4 regions of the Streptomyces sp. NBC_01428 genome follow, and region 4 is predicted to be linked to each of the others. Evidence: riboswitches for the same ligand, from Rfam matches in the RefSeq annotation. Region 4 holds a riboswitch; each other region holds the start of a gene.

Region 1 (5,166 bases), 5.9 Mb from region 4:
GCTTCATGGAGGGCGCGGTCCTGTCCGTGCCGATCGTCGGCACGTACCTGTCGTTCTTCCTCTTCGGCGGCGAGTTCCCGGGCGGCGACTTCGTGGCCCGCTTCTACTCGGTGCACGTGCTGCTGCTGCCGGGCATCATGCTCGGCCTGGTCGTCGGCCACCTGATCCTGGTCTTCTACCACAAGCACACCCAGTTCGCGGGCCCCGGCAAGACGAACAAGAACGTCGTCGGCATGCCGCTGCTGCCGGTCTACATGGCCAAGGCCGGAGGCTTCTTCTTCCTGGTCTTCGGTGTCATCGCGGCCATCGCGGCGATCGCCTCGATCAACCCGATCTGGTCGCTGGGTCCCTACCGTCCGGACCAGGTGTCCACCGGCGCCCAGCCGGACTGGTACATGGGCTTCTCCGAGGGCCTGATCCGTGTCATGCCGGGCTGGGAGATCAACCTCTGGGGTCACACGCTCGTCCTGGGCGTGTTCATCCCGCTGGTCATCTTCCCGCTGGTCCTGGTCGCGATCGCGGTCTACCCGTTCATCGAGTCCTGGGTCACCGGCGACAAGCGCGAGCACCACATCCTGGACCGCCCGCGCAACGTCCCGACCCGGACCGCGTTCGGCGTCGCCTGGATCAGCTGGTACTTCGTGCTCCTCGTCGGCGGCGGCAACGACATCTGGGCCACGCACTTCCACCTGGCGATCAACTCGATCACCTGGTTCGTGCGCATCGCCTTCTTCGTCGTGCCGGTGCTCACGTTCCTCGCCACCAAGCGGATCTGCCTCGGCCTCCAGCGCCGGGACCGGGACAAGGTGCTGCACGGCCGCGAGTCGGGCATCATCAAGCGCCTGCCGCACGGTGAGTTCATCGAGGTGCACGAGCCGCTCAGCCAGGACGCGCTGCACACGCTCACCGCGCACGACCAGTACAAGCCGGCCGAGATCGGCCCGGCGGTCGACGAGAACGGTGTCGAGCGCAAGGTCAACAGCGCGCAGAAGCTGCGCGCCAAGATGAGCAAGGGCTTCTACGGGGAGGACAACCAGATCCCCAAGCCCACCGTCGAGGAGTACAAGGAGATCACGAGCGGCCACGGCCACCACTGATCCCCGCGACACCCCGGTTCGCCACGGCAGGAGCCCCGTCCACGGACGGGGCTCTTCGCCGTCTCCGGGGCTGGATAGGGTGGACTCACCCCCGTGCTGCGGGGCGAACCCACTCGCGTGACCCAGGAACCCAGGAGCGACCATGAGCGCTGTGAACCCCGCTGGAGGCGACACCGCGGCGGGCCGTTCCTGGCCCGAGGTACTGAACGGCCTTCTCGAAGGCCGCGACCAGAGCGCGGACGACACGGCCTGGGCGATGGACCGCATCATGCGCGGCGAGGCGACCGACGCGCAGATCGCCGGCTTCGTGGTGGCCCTGCGGGCCAAGGGCGAGACCGTCCAGGAGATCTCCGGCCTGGTCCGGGCGATGTACGAGCACGCCAACGTGATCGAGGTGCCCGGGCGGACCGTCGACATCGTCGGCACGGGCGGCGACGGCGCGAAGACCGTCAACATCTCCACCATGTCCTCGATCGTGGTGGCCGGCACCGGCGCCAAGGTCGTCAAGCACGGCAACCGGGCCGCGTCCTCCGCGTCCGGCTCCTCGGACGTCCTGGAGAAGCTCGGCGTCAATCTCCAGCTGACGGTGAAGCGGGTCGCGGAGGTGGCCGAGGAGGCCGGGATCACCTTCTGCTTCGCGGTCAAGTTCCACCCGGCGCTGCGCCATGTGGCGGCGGCGCGCGGACAGCTCGGCATCCGGACGACCTTCAACGTGCTCGGACCGCTGACGAATCCGGCCCGGGTCAAGGCCCAGGCGGTCGGGGTCGCCGACCCCCGGATGGCGCCCATCGTGGCGGGCGTCTTCGCCGAGCGCGGCAACTCCTCGCTCGTCTTCCGCGGCGACGACGGCCTCGACGAGCTGACCACCACCGCCGGCTCCCGGGTCTGGGTGGTCCGCGACGGCAAGGTCACGGAGGAGCACTTCCACCCCCGCGACGTCGGCCTCGACGTCGTTCCGGTGGAGGCGCTGCGCGGAGCCGACGCCGCGTACAACGCGGAGGTCGCCCGGCGGCTGCTGGACGGCGAGACCGGGCCGGTGCGCGACGCCGTGCTGCTGAACTCGGCGGCCGCCCTGGTGGCCCTGTCGCCGGCCGACGCGCCCCTCGCGGACCAGCTCCGGGCCGGTATGGCGAAGGCGGCGGAGGCGATCGACTCCGGGGCCGCGAAGCGCACCCTCGACCGGTGGGTGGCGGCCAGCAACGCCTGAGCGACGCCGGCGTGACGCAAGGCGCGGTCCACAATTCGGACCGCGCCTTGCGCGTCGAAGATCTTCTGGCAAGATGCTGTACCAGGTCATGAGCGACAGCCATCAGGCCCCGGCCGGCTGTCCGGCAACCCTCCGTCCGTGGCGGGGTGCCCCGGGTGAAGACCAGGCCGTAGGCAGCGAGGTCTACGGCAAGCGCGGACCCCTCCCACTCTTTCGAGTGGACGTAACCAGGGGTCCTGGTCGTTCGAGGGAGCCTTCTGTGAGCAAGCGAATGCGATAGGGCGCCGAGCCCCGCCTCCGCACACCCTTTTCTCCCCTTCCTGCGCCGAGCGCTGCCTCCGGGCGGCCGGCTCGCGCGGCGATCCCGCCTGCCTCACAGGAGCCCGCCATGTCTGTCACCACCACCGCCGCCGACACCTCCGTCTGTGCCCCGCTGCCCGTCCTCGGCCGCGACGTCACCGTGCCGCTCGTCACCGGCGGCGAGGTCAGCTACGCCGCTCTCGACTACGCCGCCAGCGCCCCCGCCCTCCAGCGGGTGTGGGACGACGTCGCCGCGTACGCCCCGTACTACGGCAGCGTCCACCGCGGTGCCGGGTACCTCTCGCAGCTGTCCACCGACCTCTTCGAGAACGCCCGCAGGACCGTCGCGGAGTTCCTCGACTGCCGGGCCGACGACCAGGTCGTCTTCACCCGCTCCACCACGGACTCGCTCAACCTGCTCGCCGCCGCGCTCCCGGCCGACTGCCAGGTCTTCGTCTTCGAGACCGAGCACCACGCCTCGCTGCTGCCCTGGCGCGACGCCCGGGTGACGTACCTGAACGCCCCGCGCACCCCCGGCGAGGCCGTCGCGACCCTGGAGCACGCCCTCGCGGCCCGTGACCCCCACGGACCGGCCCTCGTCTGCGTCACCGGCGCCTCGAACGTCACCGGGGAGCTGTGGCCGGTGCGGGAGCTCGCCGCAGCCGCGCACGCCCACGGCGCCCGGATCGTCCTCGACGCCGCCCAGCTCGCCCCGCACCACCCGGTGTCCGTCCAGGACCTCGACGTCGACTGGGTCGCCTTCTCCGGCCACAAGCTGTACGCGCCGTTCGGCTCCGGTGTCCTCGCGGGCCGCTCCGACTGGCTCCGCGAGGCCGACCCCTACCTCGCCGGTGGCGGCGCCAGCCGCAAGGTCACCCGGCGCGCGGACGGCGGCGTGGACGTCGAGTGGCACGACAGCGCGGCCCGCCACGAGGCCGGCTCGCCGAACGTGATCGGCGCCTACTCCATCGCGTCGGCCTGCAAGGCGCTCACCGAAGAGGGCTTCGACAACCTTCTCGCCCGGGAGCAGCACCTGATCGGCACCGTCCGTGCCGGCCTCGCCGAGGTCCCCGAGGTCCGGATCCTCTCCCTGTTCGGTGACGACGCCCCGCGGGTCGGCGTCCTCTCCTTCGTCGTCGAGGGCTGGAACAGCTCGCACTTCGCGGCCGCGCTGTCCGCCGAGTACGGCATCGGCGTCCGCGACGGCCTCTTCTGCGCCCACCCGCTGGTGCGCACACTGCTCGGCAGCGACCCCGAGACCCAGGGGGAGTGCGGCGCCCCCGAGGCGGCGCCCGGCGAGAAGTCCCTCAACGCCATCCGCGTCAGCTTCGGCGCCGGGACGCCCGACGAGCACGTCGAGCGGTTCGTCCGCGCGGTGCGCGAGCTGGTGCGGGACGGCGCGCGGTGGCAGTACCGCACCCAGGACGGCCGCTGCGTGCCGGCGGTATAGGAACCCACGACGACATGCCGCGAGGCGGCGGACGCACCGGTCAGGAGTCGAGACCGATCGCGAACGCCGCCTCCAGGTCGTGCTGGGAGTACGTGCGGAACGCCACGTGCGTGTCCGTCGCCTCGACACCCGGGATCTTGCTGATGCTGCCGGGGATGACGTCCGCGAGGTCGTCGTGGGACCTGACCCGGACCATGGCGATCAGGTCGTAGGTGCCGGTGACGGAGAAGACCTCGCTGACGCTCTCCAGCGACGCGATCGACTCGGCGATCTCGGGGATCCGGTCCACGCTGGTCTTGATGAGGACGATCGCGGTGATCACGGCTGGTTCTCTCCCTAGGGGGCCACTGCTGGGGGATCTCACCCTACTCGCGCTCCACCTGGCCCCGTCCGTCCGGCGGGGCACCGACCGGACCCCCCAGGGCCGGCACGACGGGCACGGCGGTGCCGCGGCGCCCGAACCGCACCCACGCGTAGACGAAGCCCAGCGAGAAGCCCACCAGGTGCGCCAGATAGGCGACGCCGGGGCCCGACTCGCTCTGGCCCGCCGCCAGCCACTGCAGGGTGAACCAGAACGGCAGCACCACCCAGGCCGGGAACCGCAGCGGCAGGAAGAACAGGAACGGGAAGAGACTGGTGACCCTGGCCTTGGGGAACAGGTACAGGAACGCGCCGAGCACCGCGGAGATCGCCCCGGACGCCCCGACCAGGGACTGCTCCGAGGAAGCGTTGGCGGCCGCGTAGCCGAGCAGGGCCAGGTATCCGCACCCGAGGTAGAACAGCGCGAACTCCACATGGCCCATGCGTTCCTCGGTCAGCAGCCCGAAGACGTAGAAGAAGAGCATGTTGCCCAGGAGGTGGAGCCAGCTGCCGTGGATGAACAGGGCCGTGGCCGGGGTGAGCAGCTCGCGGGGCGGCCCGCCGAACAGATCGGCCGGCACCACGCCCCAGCGCCGGAAGTACGCCCGTTGGACGGCCAGCAGCTCGTCCCCGGTGCCGTACCCGGGATTGAGGCCCGAGGCGGGACCGATGACGAAGATCAGACAGCACAGGACGATCAGCCCGTACGTCACCGGTGCCGACTGGGACCGCACCGCTCTGCCGATTGCCGT
Region 2 (5,166 bases), 4.4 Mb from region 4:
GAGACCGCGCCGTGCCTCCTCGTCGAACGCGATGATCTTGGCCATGTGAAGTGGTCCTCCCGGACGGGGTGGATTGCTCCGGATCGCGCCGGCGCCCGCGACGGACGGCCTGCATGCCCTGTGGTTCCTTGCCCCACCGGCCTGCGGACCTCGCTGGCCCGATCCAAGTTCTGTCACTCTCACTGGGAGAGTGCTAACGCCAATGATTAGCACTCGACCCCGCCGAGTGCAAGGTGCGCTCGCGAAGCGAGCTCGTTGAGGGGTGGCGGTCGGGCGACGGGCGGGCGCAAGCGCCTCCCACAAAACCGGCCCCTGCGCGAAGCCTCCGACAGGCGCGCGCTCGCGCGCCCGCGCGCGCGGAGGCAAGCAGAGGGAAGACGCACGAGGGGCCCGCATCCCTGGTGGGATGCGAGCCCCTCGGCGTGAGTTGCGTCGGTGGTCGTTCGCGCCCGATCAGACGGCGAGTTTGACCATGTCCGCCTGCGGACCCTTCTGGCCCTGCGAGATCTCGAACTCCACTCGCTGACCCTCTTCGAGGGTGCGGTAGCCGTCCATCTGAATCGCGCTGTAGTGCACGAAGACGTCCGCACCACCGTCGACCGCGATGAAGCCGTACCCCTTCTCCGCGTTGAACCACTTGACGGTGCCCTGAGCCATGCCTAACTCCCCTATTACTGGCCCTTGCACAGACCCGCACTTCGCGGATCCGGGTCAGACCTCCACCCCCCAACGGGTTGGGGGTGTGCGCCGGAACGCGTCGACCGCGGCTGAATGTATCTGTCCAACTGCCGTCTGCAACAGGTCAATCGGACGAGAATTCTGGGCACGACCGATCGCCGGTATGGGGATAATTCGCGGAGATCCAGGGCAAGTCGGGCCCCGTAAATGCCATAAACGGCTCAAAAAGGCCGGGCACTTTGGCTACTTCTTGTCGGCTGCCGGGAAAGAACTCATATGCGTCCGGCATGAAACCAACATCCAGAACGGGGCGACTTCCCCAACCCTACCCCGGTCAACCCTATGGAATTACCCCCTCCACTTCTCTCACGGAGGGGGCAATTCGATGAACTCTTCGTGTTCGGTATTACCGAGGGTAACGATCAGCCTCCGGCGACGGCCGGAATGATCGACACGCCCCCACCGTCCGGGATCGCCGTCTCCAGGCCCTGCTCGAAGCGCACGTCGTCGTCGTTCACGTACACGTTGACGAAGCGGCGCAGCTTGCCCTGGTCGTCCAGGACGCGCGCGCTGATACCCGTGTGGTTCTTCTCCAGGTCGGCGATGACCTCGGCGAGGGTCGCACCCTCGGCCGTCACCTCGGCGGCGCCCCCCGTGTAGGTGCGCAGGATGGTGGGGATGCGGACGTTGACGCTCATGATGCGAGGCCAGCCTCTCGGAAGGAGTCGAGGTTCGGGCGGATGGTCGCGGTCAGCCCGGTGTCCGAGGCCACCGCGTCCAGAGTCTTCAGGCCGTCGCCGGTGTTGAGGACGACGGTGGTCAGGGACGGGTCGAGCAGACCGCTCTCGATCAGCTTGCGGGTGACGCCGACGGTCACCCCGCCCGCGGTCTCCGCGAAGATGCCCTCGGTGCGCGCGAGCAGCTTGATCGCGTCGACGATCTGCGCGTCGTTCACGTCCTCCACGGCACCGCCGGTGCGCCGCGCGATGTCGAGCACGTAGGGCCCGTCGGCGGGGTTGCCGATGGCGAGCGACTTGGCGATGGTGTCCGGCTTCTGCGGACGGACCACGTCGTGGCCGGCCTTGTAGGCGACGGAGACCGGCGAGCAGCCCTCGGCCTGGGCGCCGAAGATCTTGTAGGGCCTGTCCTCGACGAGTCCGAGCTTGATCAGCTCCTGGAGGCCCTTGTCGATCTTCGTGAGCTGGGAGCCGGAGGCGATCGGCACGACGAGCTGGTCCGGCAGCTTCCAGCCGAGCTGCTCGCAGATCTCGTACGCCAGCGTCTTGGAGCCCTCGGCGTAGTACGGGCGGAGGTTGACGTTGACGAAGCCCCAGCCCTCGCCGGCCGGGTCGCCGATCAGCTCGGAGCAGAAGCGGTTCACGTCGTCGTAGTTGCCCTGGATGCCGACCAGCTCGCCGCCGTAGACCGCGGCCATGACGACCTTGCCCTGCTCCAGGTCGTGCGGGATGAACACGCAGGAGCGGAAGCCGGCGCGGGCCGCCGCCGCGCCGACGGCGCCGGCGAGGTTGCCCGTGGAGGAGCAGGAGAGGGTGGTGAAGCCGAAGACGCGGGCCGCTTCGATGGCCTGGGCGACGACGCGGTCCTTGAAGGAGTGCGTCGGGTTGCCGGAGTCGTCCTTGACGAACAGCTTGCCGGTCTCGACGCCGAGCTCGCGGGCCAGGTTGTCGGCCTGCACGAGCTTGGTCCAGCCCGGGTTGATGTTCGGCTTGTCCGCCACGTCCGCGGGGACGGGCAGCAGCGGCGCGTAGCGCCAGATGTTCGCGGGTCCCGCTTCGATGCGCTTGCGGAGTTCTTCGGTTTCGTAGGCCGAGAAGTCGTACGCGATCTCCAGCGGGCCGAAACACTCCTCGCAGGCGAAGACCGGACCGAGGGGGACGCGGTGTCCGCACTCGCGGCAGGAAAGCGCCGCGGCCGGGCCGAGATCGACCGCTTCTGCGGAGTTCGTGGTGCTTGCAACTGTCTGCGCAGCCATGGAGGCGAGGCCCTTTCTCCTCATCTTCCTCACGACGCACTTCGCCGTGAGACGGATTTGGCACCTTCCCTAGCCGGGAGCCTCGCGACGCGATCGTCTGGCGATCGGTACGAGACCGGCTGGAGGGTTGCCGGGGCTTCAACGGGCCGTATCCCTCTGCCCCTCTGGATGAGCGGTATTCGATTGTTGAACTGTTGAGCATATTGCGTGCCGATGATCCAGGACATGCGATGGTCATCAGCGTTGTTCAAGACTGTAACCGAAGGCCAGGACAGTTGAAGCAGTCGTCCGAACCGCGAGACGACGGCAAGCGATCAGCCGCTGGCCGCAGCGGGCACGCTGATGAGAGCGTGTGATCAGACAGTGAGGAGCCGCAGACCGTGCTGAATGAAGTCGACCGCTGGCTGAGCACACGCTCCTGGTCCCTGACCGACCGCCCGCTCCACAAGATCATGGCCGCGAAACGCACCTCCGGGTCGACGGTCAGCGTGGTGCTGCCCGCGCTCAACGAGGAGGAGACCGTCGGCGAGATCGTCTCGATCATCCGCCACGACCTGATGCAGCAGGTGCCCCTCGTCGACGAGATCGTCGTCGTCGACTCGGGCTCCACGGACCGCACGTCCGCGGTCGCCGCCGCCGCGGGCGCCAGAGTGGTGCACCGCGACGACATCCTGCCCAGCCTGCCGGCCGTGCCCGGCAAGGGCGAGGTGCTGTGGCGGTCGCTGCTCGTGACGAGCGGCGACATCGTCTGTTTCATCGACGCGGACCTCAAGGAGTTCTCGTCCGACTTCGTCCTCGGGATCGTGGGCCCCCTGCTCACGGACCCGGGCGTCGATCTCGTCAAGGCGATGTACGACCGTCCGCTGGGCGGCGCCGCCGGGCAGGGCGGCCGGGTCACCGAGCTGATGGCCCGCCCCCTGCTGAACATGCACTGGCCGCAGCTCGCGGGCTTCGTGCAGCCGCTCGGCGGGGAGTACGCGGCCCGGCGCTCGCTGCTCGAACAGCTGCCGTTCCCGGTCGGGTACGGCGTGGAGCTGGGCATGCTCGTCGACGCGCTGCACCTGGTGGGCCTGGACGCCCTCGCCCAGGTCGACGTGGGGGTGCGCAAGCACCGCCACCAGGACGGCCAGGCCCTGGGCCGCATGGCCGCCGCGATCTACCGCACCGCCCAGTTGCGGCTGGCCCGCGGCCACCTGATCCGCCCCGCGATCACCCAGTTCGAGCGCACCCGGGACGGTTTCGAGCCGCGCACGTACTCGGTGGACACGGAGGAAAGGCCCCCCATGTCCGAAATCGCCGAGTACCAGCAGCGCAAAGCCGCGTGAGCGTTCCCGTCGGCCGGGGATCGCATACGGCCGACGGGAACGTTTGAGCGTTTCCGGACGGGGCTAGGTTTCGAGGCATGGCTTCCACGCACGGTGCCCACGGCATCCTCGTCGCGTCCAACCGCGGCCCGATCACCTACCAGACCCAGGACGACGGCTCGCTGCAGGCCAAGCGGGGCGGCGGCGGGCTCGTCTCCGGGCTGTCGGCGATCGGGCCGGACGCGGACGCCCTGTGGGTGTGCGCGGCCCTCGGCGACGGCGACCGGGAGGCCGTGCGCCGGGGGGTCGGGGAGGACGGCGTGCGGATGCTGGACATCGACGCCGAGGTGCACGCCGACGCGTACAACGGCATCGCCAACTCCGTGCTGTGGTTCGTCCACCACATGCTGTACCAGACCCCGCTGGAGCCGGTCTTCGACGCGGAGTTCCGGCGCCAGTGGGACGCGTACCGCGCCTACAACCAGGCCTTCGCCGAGGCGCTGGCCGAGGAGGCCGCCGAGGGCGCCTCGGTGCTGGTCCAGGACTACCACCTGTGCCTGGTGCCGGGGCTGCTCCGCGCGCTCCGGCCCGACCTGCGCATCGGCCACTTCTCCCACACGCCGTGGGCGCCCGTGGACTACTTCCGGATGCTGCCCGACGACATCCGCGCGGAGCTGCTGGACGGCATGCTCGGCGCGGACCGGCTGGCGTTCCTGACCTGGCGCTGGGCGACGGCCTTCCTGGACTGCGCGGCGGAGATCGACCCGGAGCGCTACCGCGTGCCGCCCGCCTCGGAGGCGTCGCGGTCGGTCGAGCACCTCGACGGCGCCGCGCCCGCCCGGACCCTCGTCGGCGTGCACGGGCTCGGCGCGGACGCCGAGTTCCTGCGCGCCCGCTCGCACGAGGCCGACGTCGAGGAGCGGATCGTCGCGCTGCGCGAGGAGATCGGCGAGGGGCGCCGGACGATCGTGCGCGTCGACCGGACCGAGCTGTCGAAGAACATCGTGCGCGGCATGCTGGCCTACCGGCAGCTCCTCGACGACCACCCGGAGTGGCGCGAGCGCGTCGTCCACGTGGCGTTCGCCTACCCCTCGCGGCAGGACCTCGCGATCTACCGGGACTACACGGCCGAGGTGCAGCGCGTCGCCGACGAGATCAACTCCAGCTACGGGACGCCCGGTTGGACCCCGG
Region 3 (5,166 bases), 7.7 Mb from region 4:
ACGAGGTGGTTGATGGCGTCGGCGAGCGGCTTGGCGAGCCCGCTGTCCTTCTTGGCGGTGGCCGCGATCAGACCCTGGAGGGACTCCCCCGCACCGGAGAACGTGCCCGCGTTGCGTGTCGGGTTGGGCGTCTTGGCGGTCTGGGTGACGTGGTAGGCGATGCCGGGGTTGGGGCCGAAGGACACGTCGATCTTTCCGCTGGACAGGGCCAGGGCGGTGGCGTTGTTGTCCTGGTAGTACTTGACGTTGAGCTTCTTGCCCTCCTTGGCGAGCTTCGCCTTCCATTCGAGGAGGATCTTCTCCTGGTTGGTGCCGGCGCTCACCGCGACGGTCTTGCCCGCCAGGTTCCGGTAGTCGCCGCCGAAGTTCCAGGTGCTCTTCTTCTGGACCTCGAAGCCGAGGTTGTCCTGCCGGTAGGAGGCGAACTCGTACTTCTTCTTGCGCTCCTCGGTGTCGGTGACGTTGGAGAAGGCGACGTCGACCTTGCCGCTGTCGATCCCGACGAAGAGGTTCTCCCACGTCGAGTTCTTCACCTCCGGTTCGAGTCCGAGGACCGCGGCGACCAGCCGGCCGAGGTCGGGTTCGGCGCCGGTGAGGGTCTTCTGGTCCCCGCCCACGTAGGCGAGCGGCGCGAATCCGGCGGGCAGCGCGCCGACGCCGATCCTCAACGTGCCGCTCTTGGCGACAGACTTGGGCAGTTCCGCGCTGATCGACTTCACCTCGGACACCTTCAACTTCGTCTCCTTGGCGGCGCCGTTGGAGAGCGCGCCGACGGTGACCGATCCGGCCGAGGCGCCCTGGGTCCGGGTCGCCGCGTCGCTGTCACCCCCGCACGCGGCGAGCCCGGCGGCGAGGGAGGCGACGGCCGCGGTGGCGGTGACGCCGCGAAGAACTCTGCTGTTCGAGGGGAGGGTGCGCATGACTGTCCTTGTCGGGTGGGTGCGGTGAGGGTGTGGGGGCGCGGTCCCGGCGGGTCCGCGGCATGAGGTGGGCGTGTCGTTCGGACCGGCGGGCCCTGCGGGGGCTCGCGCCGACAGGTGGTCGCCCGGTGACCGGCGTCGGGGCACGGGCGGGGTCGCGTGGGCCTGTCAGAGGACCTTGCTCAGGAAGTCCCTGGTGCGTTCCTGCCGAGGGCGGTCCAGCACCTGTGCGGGCGGCCCCTGTTCGACGATGCGTCCGCCGTCCATGAAGACGACGCGGTCGGCGATCTCGCGGGCGAAGCCGATCTCGTGGGTGACGATGACGAGGGTGGTGCCGCTCCTGGCCAGATCCTTGATGACGGCGAGCACCTCGCCGACCAGTTCGGGGTCGAGCGCGGACGTCGGCTCGTCGAAGAGGATGACCCCGGGCCGCAGGGCGAGCGCCCGGGCGATGGCCACCCGCTGCTGCTGCCCGCCCGACAACTGCCTCGGGTACGCGCCGGACTTGTCCGCCAGTCCCACGCGGGCGAGCAGCTCGCGGGCCAGCTGCTGGGCCTCGGGCTTGGACAGCTTGCCGGTCGCCACCGGTGCGGCGGCCACGTTGTCCAGCACGGTCAGGTGCGGGAAGAGGTTGAAGTTCTGGAAGACGAACCCGATACGGCTGCGCTGGCCGAGAATGACGCGCTCGCTCAGTTCCTTGAGACGCTCGCCGTGCCGGCGGACCCCGATGAGCTCGCCGTTCAGGCTGACATGACCGGCTTCCGGCTTCTCCAGGTGGTTGATGACCCGCAGGAGCGTCGACTTGCCCGACCCCGAGGGTCCGAGGATGACCGTGACCTCGCCGGGCCGAACGGTCAACTCCACTCCGTCCAGGACCTGGTGGGCGCCGTACCACTTGTGCACGTCGTGCACCTCGACCGCGGCGGGCCGGATCTCCAACGCTCCGATCGCCTCTGCGGTCGAGGCCGCTTCCGCCGCCGCGTCCTGAGCGGCCGTCGTCGTCCTCACCGTCGTCGTACGCGCTTCGCCGCTCATGTCGCCGTCTCCCTGCGGAGTCGGGCCCGCGTGTCACGCAGGCCGTTCCGTACCTTCTGCAGCGGGGTCGGCGGCAGGGTGCGCAGCGCGCCCCTCGAGTAGTGCCGCTCGACGTAGAACTGGATGACGGACACGACGCTGGTCAGGATCAGGTACCAGGCGGTGGCGACCAGGAGCAGCGGCACGATGTCGCCGGGATAGGTGCTGCCCATGCTCTGCACGGAACCGAAGAGGTCCAGCAGGGAGACGTAGAAGACCAGGGAGGTGCCCTTGATCAGGCCGATCAGCTGGTTGACGTAGTTGGGGGTGATGGAGCGCAGTGCCTGCGGGAAGACGATCCTCGCGAACTGGTACCGCTTCGGCAGGCCCAGCGCGGAGGCCGCCTCGTGCTGGCCCTGGTCGACCGAGAGGAGGCCGCCGCGTACCACTTCGGAGGCGTACGCCGCTTCGTTGAGGCTGAGGCCGATGACGGCGACGGCCATGTCGGTGGCGAGCCGGGACTCGTCGAAGGAGAAGAAGGCCGGCCCGAACGGCACTCCGACACTCAGCGTCTTGTACAGGGCGCTGAAGTTGTACAGGAACAGCAGGACGACGATGAGCGGCACCGAGCGGAAGAGCCAGGTGTAGACCCAGCTCACGGCGCGGAGCACCGGACTCGGCGAGAGCCGGGCGAGCGCCAGCAGGATGCCGCCCAGCAGGCCCAACACCGCGCTGTACACGGCGACTTCGAGAGTGATGAGCAGACCGTCGAGGATCGTCGGGCGCAGGAACCAGTACTGGAAGCGGTCCCACTGGTAGAAGGGGTTGGTCACCAGGCCGTGGGCGGCCTGGGCCACCAGGACGAGCACGACGGCCGTGATGATCCAGCGGCCGGGACGCCGGAGCGGTAGGACGCGCTGAGCCGTCAGGGGCTTCGGCGCGGCGGGGACGTCGGAACGGGGGATCACCTCGGCGGGCGGCGCTGATCCGGAGGACACAGCTATGCTCGGAGATTCACTCATGGAGAGCTCCAGCGGATTCGGACACCCCGGACCACGGCGAGCGGCAGCGTGATGTGGAGCCGTGAGGGCTCAGCACATGACGGGACACGGGCGCACGGGGAACGGGGGCTGGACGGAGAGGGGGACACCGCGACAGCGGTGGTCGTCAGAGACGCGGAAGAAGAACCGTCAGCCTTGGCGGAGGGTGCGACACATGCCCGTACACAGTGCGCTGTTGACGCGCAGCAGGTCGACGGAGCGGTCCGCGCACAGCACGTCGCGGCCGAGGCGCCGCCATGCGGCCGTCCCGTCAGCTGCGTACATCGCCGTCACCATCACTTCTCCGGCCCTGGGGCATCTCGTTGTGGGCCGCACGTTAGGCCCGGCCGGAAAAGAATGTCAATGCGGGTGCCCACCAGGTGAGACCGCGTCACCCGCCTTCTTGACGGCGCCGCGGGGCGCATCGAGACTGGCATGGACGGTCACGATTGTCAGCGCCCACGGCGCGGGTTCGCCCGCTCCTGTGGTCATCGGCCCCGGCTCGCTGACAGGCAACCCTTCCACCGCGACGGGGTGCCCCGGGTGACGACCGGGTCCCGCCGGTGCGGTGGGGCAAGCGTGGTCTCGCGTTCCGCGAGCCCCGGAGGTGGGACCGGTGAGAATGCCGAGGAACGACCTGACGAGGCGCCTGCACATCGATCTGTTGCGCGTCTCCAGCGCCTACTGATCCGCTGCCGGCCCGTTTCGGTCCTGGCCCGCGCGCTCGGCGCGGTCGCTTCGCCTTCAGCCGCTCATCGCCCATGCCCACAAGGCGGCGATGGCTTCCTCGTTCCCCCTAGGGAGAGTCATGCCCGAGACAGCTTCGCGCGGTTCCAGCACAGCCGGATCCCGTCCCTGCGGCCAGAGTACGACCACCCGCACCGGTGATGGAGACGACCCCTTCGCCCCGGCCGGCGGCCGGGGTCCGTCGCCTTCGGCCGCCCGCTCCCAGGCGTCCGCACCGCCCCTCCCCCGCGCCGCCCACAGCCGCATCGGAGTCGGTCTGGCCGGCGGTTTCTACCCGGCGCCGCACCGCTACGAGGTGTATCTGGCGGCGAGTTGTCCGCGCTCGCTGCGCATCTCCATCACCCTCGGCCTGCTGGGACTGACGAACTCGGTCGCCACGACGCTGCTCACCCACCCCGCCGGAACACCCGACGCCTTCGCCTCGCTGCGCCGCGCCTACGAGGCCACCGAGCACCACTACGACGGACCGTTCACGGCACCCGCGCTCTGCGACCGCTGGACCGGACGCATCGTCAGCAACGACACCTCCGACATCCTCCGCGATCTCACGGGCCTGCCGTCCGGACACGCGGCGGGCCACGCACCCACCCTGCTCCCGCCGTCCCTGAGCGCCGACATCGAGGCCCTTCGGGATCTTCTCGACCGGGACGTCACGCCGTCCGCGCGCCCCGCGGACCGCGCGGCGGCACTGGACCTCCTGGACTGCCAACTCACCCATGCCACCTATGTGTTGGGCGACAGCCTGACGGCCGCCGACGTGGATGCGTGGGTGGCTCTCTCCCAGCTCTCCCCGGCCGGGGCCCTGTGCGCACACCCGCGCCTGCGCGACTACGTCCACCGTCTCGGCGAGCTGCCCGCCTTCCGGACCGGGCACGACGGGGTGAGCGCCGCGGCCTGAGCCCCGGCCCCGCGGGGGAACGGGCCGACGTGCGCACGGCTCCCGCCGACGACCGCCGCGCACGGCATCCCGCGGGCCCGCGCACCTCGCCACGCGGGCCCGCGGTAACGGCAGCAGCCGCCCCACGCGTCAGCCGGCCGTCTCCTCGTCCGTCTCGCACTCCGCGGCCCGGGGCGCGGGCAGCGGCGCCCGGGGTGGGTCGACGGGGGCGCGGAGGGTGCGTACCTGCGGCGACAGCAGGGTGGCCGCCGTGGCCAGGACGATCAGGACGGCACACCCCGCCAGGGCCCTGTCCGTCCCCACGGCGGTGGCGACGGGCCCGGCCACGAGCAGTCCGAGCGGTGCGAGAGCCAGGGAGCCGAACCAGTCGTAGGAGCTGACGCGGGAGAGCACCTGCTCCGGGATCTCCCGCTGGATGGTGGTGGCCCACAGGACGCCGAAGACGTCCGACGTGACGCCGGTGCCGAACATGGCCCCGGCGATCAGCCAGACCGGCGCCGCCACGCTGAGCAGGGCGATCGGCACGGCGGCCGGAAAGGTGCACAGG
Region 4 (5,166 bases):
GGGACCCTCCGGACCTGGTTCGGTACCCGTCCCCGGGCCGGGATCGACCGCTCGGGCGAGGCCGGTGGCCGCTCCCGAGGCCACGTCCTCGGCAAGGGTCTGACTCATGCGGGACTCACCCTCCTCCTCGAATGGACCACGATCCGCGGGTCCAGCACGGGATAGACGAGGTCGACGATCAGGTTGGCGGACACGAAGATCAGCGCCCCGAACACCACGACCCCCTGGACCAGTGGGATGTCCTGGGCCGCGACCGCGGCGGCGGTCACCCGCCCCAGGCCGTCCCGGGAGAACACCGTCTCGACCACCACGGAGCCGGCGATCAGCTGTCCGGCCAGCAGCCCCACGACGGTCAGCGCGGGCAGCGACGCGTTGCGCAGCGCGTGCCGCAGATGGATCCGCACCCGTCCCGCGCCCTTGGCCCGCGCGGTCTCCACATAGGCCTGGTCCAGCGCCGTGAGGAGGCTCTTCGCCAGCACCTGCGCGACCAGTGCGCCGGTCGGGATCGCCAGCGTCACGGCGGGCAGCACCAGCCCGCGCAGCCCGTCGTTGCCGAACGCGGGAAAGAGCCTCGCCCGGAAGGAGAAGACCTCGACCAGCAGCAGGCCGACCCAGAACGTCGGGACGGACACCCCCAGCGGGGGCAGCGACAGCAGGAGCTGCCGCAGCCAGCGTCGAGTGGTGTACGTCGCGAGCAGGGCGACACCGCCCCCGAGCAGCACGGCCAGCAGCAGGGCCGCGCCCGTCAGTTGCAGGGTCTGCGGGAGGGCGTCGCCGAGCGACGAGGTGACCGGGCGGCCCGTGGACACGGAGTCCCCGAAGTCCCCGCGCACCGCGCGGCCGAGCGCCTCGGCGTACTGGACCGGCACGGGCCTGTCGAAGCCGTACTGGTGTCGCAGGGCGGCGAGTTGAGCCGGGTCGACCTGCCCCGAGTCGGCTCCGGCGCCGGCCATCGCCGAGACCGGATCACCGGGCAGGTAGTCCAGCACCAGGAACGACACCGTGTAGGCCGCCCACAGCACCCCGACCGCCTGCGCGATACGTTTGATCACATAGCGACGCATGCCGGCCGCTAGCCGATCCACGTGTCGTGCAGCTGGACGCGGCTGGAGGCGTCGAAGTCGAGGTTGTGCACCTTCTTCGCCACACCCAACTGGGTCTCCAGCTCCACCACCGGAATGATGTACGCCTTCCGGATGAGCAACTCCTGCGCGGTCTTCACCAGTTCGCCGCGCCGGTCAGGATCGGCGGTCGCCGCCTGCCGGTTCAGCGCGGTGTCCAGCGGACTCGCGGGCAGGTGGTAGAAGTTGGCCAGCTCGGTGGAGTAGGAGCTGCGCAGGATGTCCGGGTCGGCCCGCGTGACGTTGCCCCACACCGCGTCGAAGTCGCCCGACTGGAGCGTCGGGGCGAACTGGGTGATCTGGAGCTGCTTGAGCACGACGTCCACGCCCACCGCCTTCAGCTGCTGCTGGATCAGCTCCAGCGCCGGCTGGTTGGTGGCCGCGTTGGCGAACCACTTGACGGTCAGACGCAGCTTGGTGCCGCCCTTCGACCGGACGCCGTCACTCCCGGTCTTCCATCCGGCGGCGTCCAGCAGCGACTTGGCCTTCGCCGCGTCGAAGGACAGGTCCGGTCCGAGGTCCGCGTAGTTCGGTGTCGTGTGCGCCAGCACGCTGGTGGCCGGCTCGGTTCCCGTCGGGAAGACGGCGTCCACGATCTGCTGCCGGTCGACGGCGAGTTGCAGGGCCTGCCGCACCTTCGCGTCCTTGAGCAGGGGGCGGGAGTTGTTCAGGCCGAGGTTGAACACGACGCCGGGGTTGGCCCGGCGTTGCAGGTTCACCGCACCGCCCTTGAGCGCCGTCTCGTCGGCCTTGCCCACGCTGCCGATCGCGTCGACCTGACCCGACTGCAGGCTCCCGCTCCGCACGCCCGCCTCGGGCACGACCTTGAACACGAGTCTGTCCAGGTACGCCTCGCCCTTCTTGGCCCACAGCGATGAACCCCAGGCGTACTTGGCGCGCTTGCTCAACGTGACCGAGCGGTTCTGTACGTAGTCCGACAGCGTGAAGGGCCCCGAGCCGGCCACTCCCTTGCTGCACTTCTCCTGCGGGCTCAGCTTCACGCTCGCCGACGACTCGATGCCCAGCGAGTGGGTCGAAGTGGCCTGGAGGAACTGTGCGTTGGGCTTCTTGAACGTCACCCGGACGGTGCTCGGATCGACCACCTCGGTGTTCCGCACCCCGCTCAGGTAGCCCTGGGCGAGGGTGGCCAGGGCGCCGAGCTTCGGTACGGCGTCGAAGTTGTCCTTGACCACCTGGGCGGTCAGCCGGGAGCCGTCGCTGAACGTCACGCCCGACCGCAGGTGGAAGGTGAACGTCGTCGTGTCGGAACTGATGTCCCAGCTCTTCGCCAGCCAGGGCACGATCTTGCCGGTCCTGGGGTCCTGGTCGGTCAGCGAGTCGACGACCTGGCGCACCGAGTAGATGCTGTCGTTGCTGCCCACCTGCTGCGGGTCCACGCACCCGGCGTCGGACCCCACCGCGAAGGTCAGCGTGCCACCGGACCTGGCCCGGCCGTCGGTGCCGCTCGAACCGGTGCCGTCACTCGACGAGCAGCCGCTCAGCAGGATGCCGCTCGTCACGACAGCGGCGGCTGCCGTCCATCGGGCGGATCGGGTGTCCGGGTGGGATGTCACGGAAGGGGTTCTCCTACTCCAGAGTCGCTGCGCCGGTCCGGTGCGGACAGGGCGAAGCGGGACGGCGCAGCCGTGGACGGGCGGCACCGATCGGACGACAAAGTCGGTTCGGTGGCTCGGGTCCGGGCCCGGACGAAGCGTCGGGGCCCGGCCGGGCGGGGAAGGGGTGCGTCGACGGCGCGTGCGCGGTGCGTACGCCGACCTCACAACGCCGGGGGGAACAGGGGCTGTTGCTCGCAGCCTCAGGAAGGAGCCGACTACGTGCGTCGGCCGGCCGAGCGTGTCGTCAGCCGCGACACAGGCAGCTGGCGGAGCGCTCCAGGTCGATGTGGCGGCGGCGCGAGAACCCGGAGAACATCGCCGCGGCCGCGATCGAGGCGCTCAGGTCGCTGCTGTCGTTCCGCACGCCGGGCCTCCCTGTCTCGGCCCCCTGCCGGGGCGGGTTCGCGCTTGCGGGGTCGGGCGACCACGCCGGGCTTTCACCTGGAGCACCCCACCGCGGAGGAGGGTTGCCGGTCAGCGAGCCAGGGCTTGACGCTGACACTCAATGCCGGTCGCGATCGTACGAATCGATTCTCCGATCCGTCAATGACGAGATCGCGGCGAAGGGCGTCGGCCCAGCAGCCGCAGCACGTCGGGCCGAGGGATTTCATGCGGCCGCAACAACTGGCCCTGATCGTGCGGGCCTTGGCGCGGTCCCCAAGGGGCCGGACACCGGCCGTCGTGACCGATCGCGAAGGCGGCACCCACCGCGCCGCCGCCGTCCGACGTGCCGCTCAGGATCGGTCGGTCGTGCGGCCGGTCCGAGCGGCCAGACGGGTGCGCAGCCGGGTGAGACGGTCGATCTCGGCGTCCAGCGCGGCCAGTCGGCGGTGGACGACGCTGGTTCCGGGACTGTCCGTACCGCCGGAACACCGTCTGCGCGGGTCGTCGACGAGCAGGGGGATGCGGTCGGCGAGGCCGCACAGGTCCTCCACCGTCAGGCCGAGGGCGAGCAGGTCCCGGATCACCCTCACCCGGGCGACGTCGCCGGGACCGTACTCACGCTGCCCGGCCGCCGTGCGCCGCGCTGGTGGCAGCAACCCGCGCTCCTCGTAGAACCTCAGCGCACGTGCTGTCGTGCCGGCCGCTGCCGCCGCATCCCCGATCCGCATCCGCTCCCCGCTTTCACCCGGTGCCGCGTCGACGACCCTCGAGGACGCGGGAGTCCACGGTCCCGCGGAGCCGACCGCTACGTGACGTCCACGACGACGGTTCCGATGTGCCGCCCCTCGAACAGTTCCTGCAACGCCCGGGGCGCGCGATCAATGCCCGCGATCCGGACGTGGGGGAAGACGATCTCACCGGAGCGCAGCCAGTCCCCGAAGCGCGTGTTCCACTCCTCGGCCGCTTCACCGAGATCTGAGCTGCTGAGTCCCCGCAGCGTGATCCCCAGTGTGATGACACGGAACGTGTCGACCTCCGCGGGCGCGGTGGTGCCGTCGCGGTCGGCCGACAGCTGCCCGGAGAGCGCGCCCACCAACGCGAACCGCGCGCCCCGCCGTGCCGCGCCGACGGCCGCGGTCAACTGTTCGCCGCCGACGGTGTCGAGGAGTACGTCGATGCCGTCGGGCGCCGCGGCGGCGAGCTGTTCGGCGAGCGGTGCCGTGCCCGGGACCACGACCGCGTCGTAGCCGAGTTCGGCCGTGAGCCGTTCGGCCTTGCGCGCCGAGCGGGTCGTGCCCACGACGCGTTCGGCGCCCAGGAGGCGGGCCACTTGGCCCGCGAGACTCCCGACGGCTCCCGCGGCTCCGGTGACGAGGACGGTGTCGCCGGGACGCACGCCGGCGAGCCGGGTGAGCGCCGCGTACGCGGCGGCCCCGGACGACAGGAACGCGACGGGGTCGTCCAGCACGTCACTCAGCGGCACGCAGTCGTCGTCGCTCAGCAGGGCGTGCTCCCGCCAGCCCTGCAGGTGAGAGACCAGGTCGCCGGGGCGCAGCGCGCTGCCGGCGCCCGCGGTGACGACCTCCCCGACGGCGGGTCCGAACAGGGCGTCGCCAACGTGGACGGGCGGCAACGGGACCCCCTCGACCTCGCCCCCGATGAGCGTCCGCAACCCTGGAAAGACGAGGAAGTGCCGGTTGCGGACGACGACGTGGCCCGCCCGCGGTGTGGGCAGCGCTGTCTCGACGACGGCGAAGTGTTCCGGCGCCGGCAACCCCACGGGCGCGCCGACTAGGTGGATCTCGCGGGTGGTGGGCGGTGCTTGAACGGCCATGGGGCGACTCCGGGTCCGGACGAGGGCGAGAGGCGAGCCGGTGCGTACGTCGGGTGGACCATCGCCCCACCGGCCGAGGCACGCTAAACCCTGACGTGCGGGTCAAGGGCAAGCCCGATGGCCCGGCCCCATGGGCCGCGGTGCGCGCGTTACGGGGCGTGGCAGCCGGGTACCCGCGCGCACGGACGGCGCCATGGACCGGTCGCTCGGA

The links. A riboswitch is a leader RNA that binds a small molecule or an ion and turns the genes downstream of it on or off. The one in region 4 is predicted to bind S-adenosylmethionine.
Region 1: linked by a shared signal. The riboswitch ahead of OG406_RS28610 (aminotransferase class V-fold PLP-dependent enzyme) and the one ahead of OG406_RS02965 (putative leader peptide) in region 4 are both predicted to bind S-adenosylmethionine.
Region 2: linked by a shared signal. The riboswitch ahead of thrC (threonine synthase) and the one ahead of OG406_RS02965 (putative leader peptide) in region 4 are both predicted to bind S-adenosylmethionine.
Region 3: linked by a shared signal. The riboswitch ahead of OG406_RS36760 (putative leader peptide) and the one ahead of OG406_RS02965 (putative leader peptide) in region 4 are both predicted to bind S-adenosylmethionine.

The regions. Positions count from the first base shown of each region.
Region 1 covers NZ_CP109499.1:6,615,298-6,620,463, forward strand. The annotation lists gene qcrB (cytochrome bc1 complex cytochrome b subunit) at 1-1,097, shown strand, start outside; gene trpD (anthranilate phosphoribosyltransferase) at 1,240-2,304, shown strand; SAM riboswitch class IV at 2,389-2,505, shown strand; gene OG406_RS28610 (aminotransferase class V-fold PLP-dependent enzyme) at 2,693-4,054, shown strand; gene OG406_RS28615 (Lrp/AsnC family transcriptional regulator) at 4,095-4,376, opposite strand; gene OG406_RS28620 (rhomboid family intramembrane serine protease) at 4,420-5,166, opposite strand, start outside.
Region 2 covers NZ_CP109499.1:5,114,054-5,119,219, reverse strand. The annotation lists gene groL (chaperonin GroEL) at 1-45, opposite strand, end outside; gene OG406_RS22280 (cold-shock protein) at 454-657, opposite strand; gene OG406_RS22275 (MoaD/ThiS family protein) at 1,101-1,376, opposite strand; gene thrC (threonine synthase) at 1,373-2,671, opposite strand; SAM riboswitch class I at 2,689-2,846, opposite strand; gene OG406_RS22265 (glucosyl-3-phosphoglycerate synthase) at 3,052-3,996, shown strand; gene OG406_RS22260 (alpha,alpha-trehalose-phosphate synthase (UDP-forming)) at 4,074-5,166, shown strand, end outside.
Region 3 covers NZ_CP109499.1:8,409,493-8,414,658, reverse strand. The annotation lists gene OG406_RS36780 (ABC transporter substrate-binding protein) at 1-920, opposite strand, end outside; gene OG406_RS36775 (amino acid ABC transporter ATP-binding protein) at 1,089-1,853, opposite strand; gene OG406_RS36770 (amino acid ABC transporter permease) at 1,952-2,956, opposite strand; gene OG406_RS36765 (hypothetical protein) at 3,125-3,259, opposite strand; SAM riboswitch class IV at 3,416-3,560, shown strand; gene OG406_RS36760 (putative leader peptide) at 3,597-3,662, shown strand; gene OG406_RS36755 (glutathione S-transferase C-terminal domain-containing protein) at 3,783-4,619, shown strand; gene OG406_RS36750 (MFS transporter) at 4,749-5,166, opposite strand, start outside.
Region 4 covers NZ_CP109499.1:692,276-697,441, reverse strand. The annotation lists gene OG406_RS02980 (ABC transporter permease) at 1-108, opposite strand, end outside; gene OG406_RS02975 (ABC transporter permease) at 105-1,064, opposite strand; gene OG406_RS02970 (ABC transporter substrate-binding protein) at 1,073-2,695, opposite strand; gene OG406_RS02965 (putative leader peptide) at 2,982-3,101, opposite strand; SAM riboswitch class IV at 3,137-3,247, opposite strand; gene OG406_RS02960 (MerR family transcriptional regulator) at 3,472-3,849, opposite strand; gene OG406_RS02955 (MDR family NADP-dependent oxidoreductase) at 3,927-4,955, opposite strand.